Regions from separate parts of the Cupriavidus sp. CER-90 genome, predicted to be linked through region 3. Evidence: predicted binding sites of a transcription regulator. Region 3 holds the regulator's gene; each other region holds the start of a gene.
The links. The regulator FNR, encoded in region 3, switches genes on or off when oxygen is low (the NO sensors DNR and NnrR bind a similar motif). The targets are predictions, from matches to a motif close to TTGATNNNNATCAA.
Positions count from the first base shown of each region.

Region 1: the regulator FNR is predicted to act here: its motif matches at 2,028-2,041, upstream of AC24R4_RS07045 (DUF3079 domain-containing protein).
Region 2: the regulator FNR is predicted to act here: its motif matches at 2,084-2,097, upstream of AC24R4_RS12705 (DUF3149 domain-containing protein).
Region 4: the regulator FNR is predicted to act here: its motif matches at 1,858-1,871, upstream of AC24R4_RS25600 (DASS family sodium-coupled anion symporter).

Region 1 is NZ_JBYGYM010000001.1:1,573,642-1,577,433, reverse strand. Features, by position in the region: gene AC24R4_RS07060 (helix-turn-helix domain-containing protein) at 1-298, opposite strand, end outside; gene AC24R4_RS07055 (DMT family transporter) at 534-1,427, shown strand; gene AC24R4_RS07050 (hypothetical protein) at 1,524-1,769, opposite strand; gene AC24R4_RS07045 (DUF3079 domain-containing protein) at 2,135-2,362, shown strand; gene AC24R4_RS07040 (mechanosensitive ion channel protein MscS) at 2,472-2,822, opposite strand; gene AC24R4_RS07035 (metal-dependent hydrolase) at 3,159-3,792, shown strand, end outside.
Region 2 is NZ_JBYGYM010000002.1:467,473-471,264, forward strand. Features, by position in the region: gene AC24R4_RS12690 (DMT family transporter) at 1-8, opposite strand, end outside; gene AC24R4_RS12695 (Bug family tripartite tricarboxylate transporter substrate binding protein) at 274-1,290, shown strand; gene upp (uracil phosphoribosyltransferase) at 1,392-2,042, shown strand; gene AC24R4_RS12705 (DUF3149 domain-containing protein) at 2,167-2,337, shown strand; gene AC24R4_RS12710 (helicase HerA-like C-terminal domain-containing protein) at 2,388-3,792, opposite strand, start outside.
Region 3 is NZ_JBYGYM010000002.1:2,830,476-2,834,267, reverse strand. Features, by position in the region: gene AC24R4_RS23585 (sulfite exporter TauE/SafE family protein) at 253-1,020, opposite strand; gene fnr (fumarate/nitrate reduction transcriptional regulator Fnr) at 1,106-1,831, shown strand; gene AC24R4_RS23575 (hypothetical protein) at 1,915-2,160, opposite strand; gene AC24R4_RS23570 (FixH family protein) at 2,157-2,366, opposite strand; gene ccoG (cytochrome c oxidase accessory protein CcoG) at 2,414-3,792, opposite strand, start outside.
Region 4 is NZ_JBYGYM010000002.1:3,290,528-3,294,319, reverse strand. Features, by position in the region: gene AC24R4_RS25610 (ABC transporter ATP-binding protein) at 1-238, shown strand, start outside; gene AC24R4_RS25605 (dicarboxylate/amino acid:cation symporter) at 282-1,631, opposite strand; gene AC24R4_RS25600 (DASS family sodium-coupled anion symporter) at 2,005-3,510, shown strand; gene AC24R4_RS25595 (complex I 51 kDa subunit family protein) at 3,554-3,792, opposite strand, start outside.

The sequences.
Region 1 (3,792 bases), on a different contig from region 3:
CGAGCACGCGCCAGGCCGTGTCCAGCGCCCTGGCGGGCCAGCCAAGGTCGCGCGAAACCAGGGCGATCTCGGCTTCGGCCACGGTGCAGCGGGCCCGCGCGATATGTTCGCGGGGGCCAAAGGCGCGCGCCGCGCCGCGCAACAGCGCGCGGGCACGCGTGAAATCGCCCAGCTGCGACATGGCAATGCCGCGCAGGGCCAGCGCGGAGGCGTCATCGCGCAGGGCGATGCGGTTCAGCGCGCCGAGCGGGTCGCCGGCCGCCAGCGCGCGCGCCGCCGCCGTGATCAGTGAGTCCATGGGAATCCCGCCACACCGGTTACTCCCCATGCCGGGAGCCGGCGCCTAATCTAGCACACGCCCCGCGCCGATGATGGGCGCCCGACACCGCCGCTGCCGTCTGGATCGACCGTGCATAGCGAACACGCGGCCGTGGCGCGCGGGCGCGTCCCCGGCAGTGCGGCGATGCAGCAGGAGATCCGATGTTATCGTTGCGCCTGATCCCCGCCATGGCCGCCGTCCGGGCCCCTCGTCCATGCCAGAACGCATGTTGCAGGCGCCGGCCACCCCGCTCTGGCTGCGCCTGGCCCCCGCCCTGTTCCTGCTGCTGTGGTCCTGCGGCTTCGTCTTTCTGAAGCTGGGCCTGCAGTATGCCGATCCGCTGACATTCCTGGCGCTGCGCTACGCCTGCGTGGTGGCGCTGCTGATCGGCCCCTGCCTGTGGCTGCGCCCGCCGATGCCGCGCGGCCTGGCGCCCTGGCTGCATCTGGCGATGATCGGCCTGCTGATCCAGGCCGGCTATTTTGCATGCACCTATCTGAGCCTCAAGCTGGGCATGTCGGCGGGCGCGGTGGCGCTGGTCACGTCGCAACAGCCGATCCTGATCGGGCTGCTGGCGCCGGCCATCGCCGGCGAGCGCGTGGACCGCGTGCGGTGGGCGGGGCTGGCGCTCGGGGTGGCCGGTGCCGTGATGGTCATCACGGCCAGATCGCCGGTGCAGATGACGTCGCCGCTGGGCCTCGCCTTCGCGCTGCTGGCGCTGCTGGCAATGACCAGCGGCACGCTATGGGAAAAACGCTTTGGCGCGCCGGTGCATCCGGTACTGGCCAACACGGTCCAGTACACCGTGGCGTTGCTGGTCACCGCCCCGCTGGCCTGGTGGCTGGAACCGATGCACGTACAATGGACGCCGGGCCTGTTCGGGTCGCTGGCGTACCTGGTCGTCGGCAACTCGCTGGTGGCGATCTCGCTGCTGCTCGCGATGATCCGGCATGGCGAGGCGTCGCGCGTGTCGGCGCTGTTCTTCCTGGTGCCCCCGGCCACGGCGGTCATTGCGTTCGTCCTGCTGGGCGAATCGCTGGCGCCGATGGCCTGGCCCGGCATGGCCATCGCGGCGGCGGGGCTGTACCTGGTGATGCGCCGCCGCTAGATCTCGCGGCCCAGGGCGGCGGCCCAGGGCGGAAGCCATGCAAAAGCGGGCCACGCGGGCCCGCCCTGTACTGCCTGTGCGCCAACCGGTTCGGGCTTAGCGCGAAGAGCTGCCCGAAGTGGCGCCGCTGCCGCTGGTGCTGCCGCTCGTGCTGCCGCTAGGGGCCGTGCCATAGCCGCCGCCGCCGTAATGGCCGCTGCGCGAGCTGCCCGAATCGGTCGGGGTCACGGCGCCGGAGCCTGCCACCGAGCCGGAGCCCGTACCACTGCCAGCTGCCGTACAGCCGCCGAGCATCATCATCACCAGGGCCAGTGCTGCTGCCGTCGTTGTCGTCTTCCGCATGGTTTCCTCCATCGAACCGTTAGTCACCCCCCGGCCCGGGCGGAAGCACAAGGGGACTCCCCCGCCTGTCACGCAAACGCCGTTCCAGTGTGCGGGTGGGCAGCACGGCAGACATTTCGTAATCCTGCGGTCAGGCAAGGCACCGCCGGATGGCAGCGGCTACTCACGGTTGTAAGCATTGCCCGGGACGGCGGCTGTGCATGGGCTGCTTACTTCAGAGAGGCGGCCGTGGGCGGATTCCACGTCGTGGATCTGCGTTTGATGCAGCGCAAAGCGAATAGCCATATCGCCAAATTCTCGTGATAAACGGACTACGATCGATGGCGTCGGCGTGCGCCCTTACCCCGCACGTCCGCGCATTCGCCATGGCCAAGAAATTTCCGATTCATCCGAAACATCCCGAGCGCATCTGCTGGGGCTGCGACAGGTACTGCGCGGTCGATGCCATGGGCTGCGGCAACGGGTCAAGCCGGACGCAGCATCCGATGGAACTGCTGGGCGACGACTGGTACGAACACGGCGACTGGGGCATCGACGTCGAGCATGCGCCCGCGTCATCGGCTGCCCCTGCCCCCGCCAAAGTTTCGACCTGAGGAAGCACGCCGGATATCGCGCAATACGGGGGCGGCCCGGCGTTCCCGTGGCCGGCGCGGGCCGGCGTCGATCCGGCCCACGCCGCCTGTACTGCCTGTACTGCCTGCCTCAATAGCCGTAGTACTGTTGCGGCGGGGCGTACTGCACCGGCGCCGGACGGCCGCACGGCACGTAGCCACCCTGGTAGTTGCTATAGCAGTAGCCCGGCGGCACGGCCGGCGCGGCATAGGCCACCGGCTGCGGCGGCGCGTAGACCGGCGCCGGCGCGGCGTAGACCGGCTGGCTGCTGGCCACCAGCGCGCCCAGCGCCAGGCCCGCCACGGCCGCCACCGCAATGGCGGCACCTGCCGAAGATCCGCCACCGCCACGGTGATAGCGGTCGTGGGCCGAGGCGGTCCCGGCGACCAGCATGGCGGCACTCAGGACAGCGATACCGGTGTAACGAATCGACTTGCGCATCTTTCACTCCTTCAGTCGGGCCAACCCTGGCCCTCTCTACGGAATGCATGATGGACGCCCGATGATTACAGTGGGTTACGCCGTCGTGAGCAGATGTAAGCGCACGGAGACATCGCTACCCGCCGGACGGCCTGCCGGCGCGCAGGGATCGCCGTTTCTTGAATTTGGCGTTACAACTTCCTGCGGCGTCCGGCCCGGCCCTGGTGGGAAACGCCGGTTGACAGCGCATCGGCGCATGCAAATACTCCACCTCGCAACGCCTCAGTGCCTGCGCGAATCCTCCCCTGAAGCGGTGCGGTTTTGGCAATGTCGAGACAACTTCAACCAGGGACGACCATGATCACACGCCGCCTTCCGGGGCTTTCGCGCCTGCCATCCTGTGCGCCACGCTTGCTGCTGGCCGGCGCCATCGGGCTGCTCGGCGCCTGCGCCACCAGCGTTTCGCCTACACCCGTGCCGGCACAGCCGGCCGCCGCTGCCACGGCGCCAGTGGCCGCGGGCAAGACCGAAGTCCTGTGGCTGGGCCAGTCGGCCATGCGCATCACCACGCCGGGCGGCAAGGTCATCGTCGTCGACCCATGGCTGACCGGCAATCCGAAGACGCCCGCCGAATACAAGCAGTTGTCCGCGCTGGGCAAGGTCGACCTGATCCTGGTCACGCACGCGCATGGCGACCACCTGGGCGATGCCGTCGCGCTGGCCAAGCTCACCAACGCACCGCTGTGGAATGCCGGCGGCCTGAGCCAGCAGCTGCTTACGCTGGGACAATTGCCGGCCACCCAGGCCATGCGCTTCGGCAAGAGCGGCACCATCGCGCCGCTGGGCGACAACGGTCCGAAGATCACCGCCGTGCACGCCGAGCATTCGTCGGAACTGGTCTGGAAGAATCCCGCCACCGGCAAGGACGAAACCCATTACGGCGGCGAGCCCGTGGGCTACATCATCGAGATGGAGAACGGCTTCAAGATCT
Region 2 (3,792 bases), 2.4 Mb from region 3:
GCAGGCACTTCGGCGGATGGGGAGAGGGACTTCTGGGAAGCAGGCACGGGGACGCGGGAATCTTGACGCCGGGCCGCGCCCACGCTCAACGCAGGCGGCACGGCGGAACCCGCCGATTGTATGTCAAAAGCCGCCAGGGCTCGGGGCACCGGCCCGCGGCGCCGGGGCATCCGGCGGCAATGCCTGCTTTCCCATACAATGGCTCGCGCCGGACCACGCACCGTCATGGTGCGTACGCTGGCCATATAACAACATTCCGGAGATTCCCGAGCCATGCCGCTCCATCGCCTTGCCGCGCGCCGTCGCGTTTTCCTGTCCGCCACCGTTCGTACCGCACTGGCCGCATCCGCCCTGCCGATGCTGGCCGGCGCCGGCAGTGCCCTGGCCGCCGACGCCTTCCCCAGCAAACCCATCCGCTTCGTCGTGCCCTACGCGGCGGGCGGCACCACCGACCTGGTCGCGCGCACCGTCGGCCAGCGCGTGGCCGAGAAGCTGGGGCAACCCGTGGTGATCGAGAACCGGCCCGGCGCGGGCGGCAACATCGGCATGGAAGCCGTGGCCAAGGCGCCTGCCGATGGCTACACGATCGGCTTTGGCGCCATTTCGACCAACGCGCTGAACCCGCATATCTACAAGCACGTACCGTTCGATCCGCGCCGCGATTTCACGGCCATCAGCCTGCTGGGCACCTCGACCATCGTGCTGGAAGTGAACAACGACCTGCCCGTGAAGACGGTGCCGGAACTGATTGCCTATGCCAAGGCGCATCCGGGCCTGACCTATGCCACGGCGGGCACCGGCACGTCGATGCACCTGGCCGGCGCGATGTTCTCGCAGATGACGCAGACCGGGCTGGTCCACGTGCCTTACAAGGGCAGCAGCCCGGCCATCAACGACATGCTGGGCGGCCATATCCAGGTGATGTTCGACAACCTGCCCGCGTCGCTGCCGCATATCCAGGCCGGCAAGCTGCGCGCGCTGGCCGTGGCGGGCAAGACGCGCTCGCCGTCGCTGCCCAACGTGCCCACGCTGGCCGAAGCCGGCCTGCCCGGCTACGCCGTGGAACCGTGGTTTGGCGTGTATGGCCCGGCCAACCTGCCCGCGCCGGTGACCCAGGCCCTGAACGCCGCCTTTGTCGAGGCCCTGGCCCGCCCCGACGTGCGCGACAAGCTGGCCCAGGCCGGTTTCAACCCGAAGGGATCGAGCGCCACCGAGCTGCAGACGCTGACGCAAACCGAGTACGAGCGGTTCGGAAAGGTCGCAAAATCGGCGGCCATCACGGTGGACTGACCGCCCAGCCGCCTCGCTCGGCCCGGCGCGCATCCATTACAATCGCGCTGCATCGGGCCCTCTCGCCTCAGGGAGGGCCCCTACCGTTTGCCGAGCCCGCCATGAAACAGGATCCCCGCTTCCCCAACCTCTTCATCCTCGATCACCCGCTGATCCAGCACAAGCTGTCGCACATGCGCGACAAGGAAACGTCGACACGCACGTTCCGCGAGCTGCTGCGCGAGATCACGCTGCTGATGGGCTACGAGATCACGCGCAACCTGCCGCTGACCACGCGCCGCATCGAGACCCCGCTGGTGGAAGTGGACGCCCCCGTCATCGCCGGCAAGAAGCTGACGATCGTGCCGGTGCTGCGCGCCGGCGTGGGCATGAGCGACGGCCTGGTGGAGCTGATTCCGTCGGCGCGGATCGGCCACATCGGCGTGTACCGCGACGAACAGCACCGCCCGGTGGAATATCTGGTGCGCCTGCCGGACCTGGAAGACCGCTCGTTCATCCTGTGCGATCCGATGGTGGCCACCGGCTACTCGGCCGCGCATGCGGTGGACGTGCTCAAGCGCCGGGGCGTCCCCGACGAAGCCATCACGTTCGTGGCGCTGGTCGCCGCGCCGGAAGGCGTCGAAGTGTTTCAAAAGGCACATCCGGGCGTGAAGCTGTTCGTGGCGTCGCTGGACAGCCATCTGGACGACCACGCCTATATCGTGCCGGGCCTCGGCGATGCGGGCGACCGCCTGTTCGGCACCAAGAACTGAGTGTCTGTGACGCCGGCTGGCGTTGTCCGAGCCGGCGGCATTTGATGCGCCTCAATGTTGATGGGGGCGGGCTGATCCAGACTGGAATGCCGTCTACGGCATATTCCAAGCAAGGAGCCACCCCATGGAAGCACTGAAAATCCTGACCTCCACGGCGACCGGCCTGGCCAGCCTGGCCGTCATCGCATTCATCATCGGCATGGCGGCCTTCTATGCCTGCCTGTTCGCCCGCAAGGCGCGCGAGGATGCGGAAGCCGCCAGGCGCGGCTCGGAATCATCGGGTCGCCCACAATAAAAGACGCCCGCGTAATGCGGGCGTTTCCACATGGCGGTCCTGGCGGATGACTACTTTCTCTTGCCGCCGCCCAGCAGGCTGCCCAGCACACCGCGTATCAGTTCGCGCCCGACCTGCGACCCCACCGTACGGGCCGCCGACTTGGCCACCGACTCCAGGATCGAATCGCCACGCCCGGTCTTGCCCGTGCCGCGCGTGAGCGAGCCCCAGACTTCACCGACCCAGCCGCCCTCTTCCTGTGCCGGGGCGCCGCCAGGCTGGGCGCCGGGCTTCGGGGGAACCTTCGCATCGGCCGGCGCGCCGTTGGGCGCCTGGGCCACGGCGCCGCGCAGTTTTTCGTAGGCCGATTCGCGGTCGATGGTCTGCTCGTACGTGCCGGCCACCAGCGAACTGGCGATCAGCGCCTTGCGTTCGTCGTCGTTGATTGGACCGATCCGGCCGCCCGGCGCCAGCACCCAGGCGCGCTCGGTCACGCCCGGCGTGCCCTTGGCATCGAGGCACGACACCAGCGCCTCGCCCACGCCGAGTTCACCGATCACCTGCTCCAGATCCAGCTTCGGATTGGCCCGCATGGTCGTGGCCGCCACCTTGACCGCCTTCTGGTCGCGCGGCGTGAAGGCACGCAGCGCGTGCTGCACGCGGTTGCCCAGCTGGCCCAGCACGGTGTCGGGGATATCCACGGGGTTCTGCGTCACGAAATACACCCCCACGCCCTTGGACCGCACCAGCCGCACCACCTGCTCGATCTTGTCGAGCAGCGCCTTGGGGGCGTCGTTGAACAGCAGATGCGCCTCGTCGAAGAAGAACACGAGCTTGGGCTTGTCGAGATCGCCGGCCTCGGGCAGCTTTTCGAACAATTCCGATAGCATCCAGAGCAGGAAGGTGGCATAGAGGCGCGGCGCGTTCATCAGCTTGTCGGCCGCCAGGATATTGACGACGCCCTGGCCCTTCTCGGTCTGGATAAAGTCGTCCAGGTTCAGCATCGGTTCGCCGAAGAACCTGTCGGCGCCCTGCGATTCCAGCGCCACCAGGCCGCGCTGGATGGCACCGATCGACGCCGACGAGATATTGCCGTACTCGGTGGTGAACTGGCTCGCGTTGTCGCCCACGTACTGCAGCATCGCGCGCAGGTCCTTGGCATCGAGCAGCAGCAGGCCGCCGGCATCGGCAATGCGGAACACCAGGTTCAGCACGCCCTGCTGGGTGTCGTTGAGTTCCAGCATGCGCGACAGCAGCAGCGGGCCCATGTGCGACACCGTGGCACGCACCGGATGGCCTTTTTCGCCGAACACGTCCCACAGCGTGGTCGGGCAGCCGCCCCACACCGGCTCGGGCAGGCCGTGTTCCGCCAGGCGGGCCTTGAGCTTGTCCGATGGCTGGCCCGGCTGGGAAATGCCGGTCAGGTCACCTTTGACGTCGGCCATGAACACCGGCACGCCCAGCCGCGAGAAGCCC
Region 3 (3,792 bases):
ATCGGCTCAGGCAACCCTGCCCTGACCGGCGCCATCTTCCCAACCGCAGCCGGTCTTTTAACCAGATCTTTTGAACCGGATGGACTGTTGAGACGTTCTCGGCGCACCGGAGCGGCCGAAAACCCTGGGCACGCTCCCCAGATCAGGAATGCGGCCCCAGCGGCGCCCCGAGCAATGGTGCGGCGCGATACCGTGGTTCCGTCGATTGTATGGCATTCCCGGCCCCGCCCGCAACCCGCCCTTGTGGCCGATTCAGAACACCACGCAAAAGCCGTGTTGGGCCAGCGTGTCCGGGAGCCAGATCGACCGGGCCACGCCGAGCACGCCGAAGCCGATCACCACCAGCCCCGACGCGACCCGCACCGCAGGTTTGCGCGAGAGTTGCCGCAGGTACCCCGACAGCCCCGAGATCACCAGCAGGTTGGGCAGCGTGCCCAGTCCGAACGCGCCCATCACGAGCGCGCCCGACACCGCGTTGCCTGCCAGCAGTGCCAGCGCCAATGCGCCATAGATCATTCCGCATGGCACCAGCCCCCAGGCCAGACCCATACCGTATCGGCGCAACAGCGGCCTTGCGCGACGCTCGCCGCGTAGCCGCACCGGCAGTCGGGCGGTCATGGCCCGCGCACGCTGCACCACGTGCACGGCGGCCAGCGAGGCCAGCCGCTCGATCCAGTCGGAACGCATCACGCGTCCACGCAACAGCCACACACCGGTGAGCACCAGCATCATGCTGCCCGCTGCATAAAGCCATCGCTGCATTGGCAGATACTCCTGCCGCCACGCCGTCGCACCGACAGCACCCATCACCGCACCCAGCAGCATGTATGTCGTGATGCGGCCCGCATGCATGATGCACAGCGCAGTCCACCACTGGCGAGCGGTACGGTGTATGACAATTGCCACATCGCGGTGCTGTTTCTGCTCCGCGGCAATAGCAATTCCTCCACACATGGCCGCGCAATGCATGCCACCGAGCAATGCCATCAGAAAAACGCTTAAAAGCACACCAAAAGGCAACTGTTCCTCGCTTCTGCGTCACATGACGCTGTAAAATGCCTGCATCGCGCCCTCGCTGCAAGCGCATTCATAACGAGCACTTCAATTGTTGACTTCCATTCCCGTCACCGAGATGTCGCCCCGTTGCTCAACGTGTGCCATGGGCCAGCTTTGCCTGCCCGTGGGCATGTCGCAACAAGACCTGGCGAAGATGGACACGCTCGTGCAGGAACGCGTGCGTGTTCACAAGGGCGAAACGCTTTACCGCATGGGCGAACCGCTCAATGCGGTCTACGCCATTCGCTTCGGCACACTGAAGACGCACGTCACGATGGAAGACGGGCGCACACAGATCACGGGCTTCCACCTGCCCGGTGAAGTCATCGGCCTCGATGGCCTCAGCGAGATGCAGCACGCGTCCGACGCCACCGCGCTGGAAGACGCCGAAGTCTGCGTCGTACGCTACGACGACCTGCAATCGCTGTCGAGCATCCTGCCCTCCCTGCAAGGCCAGTTCCTGCGTCTGATGAGCAAGGAAATCTCGCAGGACCAGGTCATGCTGATCACGCTCGGATCGATGCGCGCCGAAGAGCGTTTGGCGGCATTTCTCGTCAACATGTCCGAGCGTCTGTCGGCACGCGGTTATTCGTCCACCGAGTTCGTGCTGCGCATGAGCCGCGAGGAAATCGGCAGCTACCTGGGCCTGAAACTCGAGACCGTCAGCCGCCTGTTCTCGCGCTTTGCCGAAGCAGGCCTGATCCAGATTCGTCAGCGACATGTGAAGCTCGTCGATATGGCAGGCATCAAGCAGGTGTACAGCCGGTCCTGCTGAATGCCTGGGCCACACATCACGACAAAGGCCGCGCCGGAGCCATCCAGCGCGGCCTTTCTGTTTGCAGCGCCTGTTCTGCATTGCTATTCGAGTTCATCGGTGTCGCTGAGCTTCACCGGCATCGTGTACAGCGTGAGGCCGCTGGACAACGCGCAGAACAACCACGCGACCAGGAAGCCAACGGTGTAGATCGCCTGCCGGGAAGCTTCCACCGGTTGTCCGAAGAAGCTGAGGTCGCCGGGATCCACCACCGAGAACACCACCGCCGTGGCCGCACCGCCCATCAGAAACGCCGGCCATAGCACCCACATCAGCCAGCGCAGTCTCATGGGCGCCTCGCAGCGGGTTCAGCGCGGTCGGCACCGGCCTTCTCGACCACTAGGCCGTGGCGCGTGGCATCGGTCACCGGCACATCGGCATGGGTGTTTGCCAGCCAGATCGTGATACCGCAGGCGACCATCGCCAGCAGCGGACCACTCATCAGAATCCAGGGCCATGGCTCCCTGTACCAGGGCTTTGCGGGGTGTTGGGTCATTGCGCTCTCCTATTGGCATTCGTCCCGGCTCACCATCCGTGACAGCATCACAGATCGCGAGGCACGATGAAACTCGTGCTTTGCCGGATATCCACTTTCCGATCGGTTTCGGTCTCGGCGGTGACCGTCACCTCGATCTTGTGCGTACCCTGCTTCGCATCGTCGATCGGCACACGAATCCGGATCGGCAGCAGCCGGTTCGACGTGGGCGACAGCGATTCCGCGCCATGGTCGTACTCCACGACCATGCCCTGCAACGCGTCGCTCTGCGCCTGCACGTGAAACTTCATCGGCGCCTCGGTGGCATTGATCAGCTGCAGCCGGTACACGTTCTCGATCCAGCGCCCTTCCACTTCGCGCCCGAGCGCGCCACGATCGCGAATGATGTCGACCTTGAGCGGCGCCCGCATGGCCAGCGATGTGACGAAGCCCGCCGTCAAGGCGAGCCAGATCGCCGTGTAGACGATCGTGCGCGGACGCATCAGCCGCTTGCGGGCATCCGATGCCGACAGCTTCTTGCGCATCGCGTTTTCCGATGTGTACCGGATCAACCCGCGCGGATACTCCATCTTGTCCATGACCTGGTCGCAGGCGTCGATGCACGCGCCGCAGCCGATGCACTCGTACTGCAGGCCGTCGCGGATGTCGATCCCGGTCGGACACACCTGTACGCAGATGCTGCAGTTCACGCAGTCGCCCAGGCCAGCCGCGTGGTGGTCCGCCTTGCGCGACCGGCTGCCGCGCGGTTCGCCACGGCCCACGTCATAGGTGACGACGTAGGTGTCGCGGTCCACCATCACGCTCTGGAAGCGCGCGTACGGACACATGTACTTGCACACCTGCTCGCGCATGAAGCCGGCGTTGCCCCACGTGGCAAACGCATAGAACAGCATCCAGAACGCCTGCCACGGGCCCAGGGTCCAGTGCAGGACCTCGCCGCCCAGTTCGCGGATCGGTGCGAAATAGCCGATGAACGTAAAGCCCGTCCACAGCGCGATCAGGATCCACAGCGCGTGCTTGGTCGCCTTGAGGCGAATCTTGCGCAGGCTCCACGGATCGCCGTCCAGCCGGATGCGGGCGATGCGGTCGCCCTCCACCCGGCGCTCGATCCACATGAAGATCTCGGTATAGACCGTCTGTGGGCACGCGTACCCGCAGAACAACCGTCCGGCGATGGCCGTAAACAGGAACAGTGCCAGCGCCGAGATGACCAGCAGCACCGCCAGGTAGATCACGTCCTGCGGCCACAGCACCAGGCCGAAGATGTAGAACTTGCGGGCGCCGAGATCGAACAGGACGGCCTGCCGGTCGTTCCATTGCAGCCACGGCGTGCCGTAGTAGACCAGTTGCGTGAGGATGACCAGCCAGACCCGCCAGCTCGAAAAAGCGCCCGTGACCGAGCGCGGGTAGATCTTGCGCCGGACTT
Region 4 (3,792 bases), 460 kb from region 3:
CCTGATCGACGAGCCCACCGAGGGCCTGGCGCCGATGATCGTCACGCTGGTGGGCGACTTCCTCAAGACGCTCAAGGAGCGCGGCGTGTCGGTGCTGCTGATCGAGCAGAAACTGGCCATTGCGCTGGACATCTCGCAGCGCGTCTACGTGATGGGCCACGGGCATATCGTGTTCGAGGGCACGCCCGCGGCACTGAAGGCCAATGCCCAGATCCGGAAGGAATGGCTGGAAGTGTGAACCGTTCCACGCAAGATATCGGGTGCCCTCGCTGCCGCCTGGCCTATCTGTGCCGGGTGTCGGCGGCCGGCACGCGCGCCGCGACCTGATCGAGTACGACTTCCGGCTCATCCGCTTCGATATCGGTCTCGCCGTCAAGCCGGCTGTGCATCCGCTCGACGTCCAGGTCGCCGGTCCACTTTGCCACGACGACCGTGGCGACGCCGTTGCCGATCAGGTTGGTCAGCGCGCGTGCCTCGGACATGAACCGGTCGATGCCGAGAATCAGGGCAAGCCCCGCGACCGGCACATGTCCCACCGCGGAAAGCGTGGCCGCCAGCACGATGAAGCCGCTGCCGGTCACGCCGGCGGCGCCCTTCGAGGTCAGGAGCAGCACCAACAGCAAGGTGATCTGCTGGGTGAAGGTCATGTCGGTATTGGTGGCCTGGGCGATGAAGACCGCCGCCATGGTCAGGTAGATCGAGGTGCCATCCAGATTGAAGGAATAGCCAGTCGGGATCACCAGGCCGACCACCGACTTGCGGGCGCCCAGGTTTTCAAGCTTGGCCATCATCCGGGGCAACACCGATTCCGAGGACGACGTGCCGAGCACGATCAGCAGCTCTTCCTTGATGTACTTGATGAACTTCCAGATCGAGAACCCATGGAAGCGCGCGATGGACCCGAGCACGACGAAGATGAAAAGCAGGCAGGTGGCGTAGAACGTAGCCATCAGCTGGCCGAGCTGCAGCAGCGAACTCACGCCGTATTTGCCGATGGTGAATGCCATGGCGCCGAACGCCCCGATCGGCGCGACCTTCATGATGTACCCGACGATGGCAAACAGCACGTGCGAGAATTTTTCGATGAAGTCGAAAACCAGCGTGCCGCGCCCGCCGAACCTGTGCAGCGCAAAGCCGAACATCACGGCAAATAGCAGCACCTGAAGGATTTCTCCCTTGGCGAACGCATCCACCACCGTATTTGGGATGACGTTCATCAGGAACTCCACCGTGCCCTGCATCTTGCCAGGGCCGGTATAGGCGGCGATGCCCTTGGTGTCGAGGGTGGCAGGGTCGACGTTCATGCCTGCGCCGGGCTTGACGATATTGATGATCAACAGGCCGACCAGCAGCGCAATGCTGCTGACCACCTCGAAATAGAGCAGCGCCAGGCCGCCGGTCTTGCCGACCTTCTTCATGTCCTCCATGCCGGCGATGCCCACCACGACCGTGCAGAAGATGATCGGCGCGATGATCATCTTGATCAGCTTGATGAAGCCGTCGCCCAGCGGCTTCATGGCCTCGCCGGTCTGGGGAAAGAAGTGTCCAAGAATGACGCCAAGAATAATGGCGGTAATGACCTGAAAGTAGAGAGACTTGTAGAGCGGCTTTGAATGTTCGGCTTTTTCCATGATCGTCTCCATTGCTGGTTCTGTGTCGGAAGCCGGACATCGACCGCGTCGTCTTGGCCATCTCGCTCGGGCCGTATTCCGGAAACACGCTAAGGCGAGCTTAGTGCCGCGCAGTTGGGCTTGGGTATGGACCGAAAGACCTAGGTCCGCGACTGGGCCCCGGGACCGAATCCGGCCCGCCGATCTACGCGTGTGTATAAAAAGACACTTGGCGCGCCATCAGTTGATGACTTGCGTCAACTCCAAGGCGTGATGTGGACCAAAGTCCATTGTGGGAAGCCCGTGGACGCCACATATTGGAGAGCGCACAGGCCGGTAATCGGCCATCGAGACACTGATATTTGCCGCATTTCACGCAGGGAGGTCCAAAGCAATGCTGTCCAAGGTGATAGCGATGTATCGCTACTTCATGTCAGTCGTGCCGTTTCGGCTGACGCCCGCCATCATCGCCACGGCTGTTCTGGTCACGCTGCTGTTGCTGCCGGCGCCCGAAGGGCTGAAACCCGAGGCCTGGCATTTGGTGGCGATCTTCCTGACCACCATTGTTGCCATCATTCTCAAGGTCATGCCCATTGGCGTGATGGCCATGATGGCGATCGTGATCGTGTCGCTCGCGCAGGTGACATCGCCGACGTCGAAAGGCGCCATTGCCGACGCACTGAGCAGTTTCTCGAATCCCCTGATCTGGCTGATCGTCGTGGCGATCCTGATCTCGCGCGGACTGAAGAAGACAGGGCTCGGCAACCGGATCGGCCTGATGTTCATTGCCCTGCTGGGCAAGCGCACGGTTGGCATCGGATACGGACTCACCATCTGCGAACTGGTGCTGGCGCCGTTCACCCCCAGCAATACGGCGCGCGGAGGCGGCATCGTCCATCCGATCATGCGATCGATCGCCGGCGCCTTCGACTCCGACCCGGCCAAGGGCACGCAGGGCAAGGTCGGCACATACCTGGCGCTGGTGAACTACCACGCCAACCCGATTACCTCGGCCATGTTCCTGACCGCTACCGCGCCGAACCCGCTGGTGGTGGACTACGTGGCCAAGGCCAGCGGCCAGGCGCTGCACCTGACCTGGACCACCTGGGCGCTGTGCATGCTGCTGCCGGGCTTGCTCTGCCTGCTTGTCATGCCGCTGATCATCTACCTGCTATCGCCGCCGGAACTGAAGGTCACGCCCAATGCGGTCGACTACGCCCGCGGCGAGCTTGCGCGCATGGGGCCGCTGAGCGGCAAGGAACGCGTCATGATGGGCGTGTTCGCGATGATGCTGATCCTGTGGGCCAATCTGCCCGCCATGATCTTCGGGTCCGCCTACACGCTTGACCCGACCGTCGTGGCCTTTCTTGGCCTCTTTGCGCTGATCATCACCGGGACGATCGACTGGGACGATGTGCTGTCCGAAAAGAGCGCCTGGGACACGCTGGTCTGGTTCGGTGCCCTGGTGATGCTGGCCGAGCAACTCAACAAGCTGGGCGTGATCGCCTGGTTCTCGGCCGACATGCGCGACGCCATCTCCGCCAGTGGCATGGAATGGAAGGGGATTGCCGCCGTGCTGGTGCTGGCGTTCGTGTTCTCGCACTACCTGTTCGCCAGTACCACGGCCCATATCAGCGCCATGATGCTGGCATTCTTGACGGTCGGCGCGCATCTGATTCCGCCGGAGTACATCCCCCCGTTCATGCTGATGATGACCGCCGGGTCGGCGATCATGATGACGCTGACCCACTACGCGACCGGCACGTCGCCGATCATCTTTGGCAGCGGCTACGTCACGCTGGGCCAGTGGTGGCGGACCGGCGCGGTGATGTGCGTGTTCGAACTGGTGGTCTTCGCCGTGGTCGGCGGCCTCTGGTGGAAGGTGCTGGGCTTCTGGTGAAGCCGGCCGGTCTTCGGGCGGCTTGCGTGGCCGCCCGGCGCCCTCATGTCATCAGCAGGGTTTCGTATTCCTCGCGAAACTGGTGCATGGAGCTTTCCACTACCGTCACCGCGCCGTCGATCAGTCCGCAGCGGCCGCTGCCCGGCAGGATGCTGCAGAGGTTTTCCAGCGCATCGAGGTCTGCCCGCACCCCACGGCCGGTGTCGATCCGGTTGAGCAGCCGCATCAGCTGAAAGGTGCCGCCCTTGCACGACGGGCACTGGCCGCACGACCCCTGGGCAA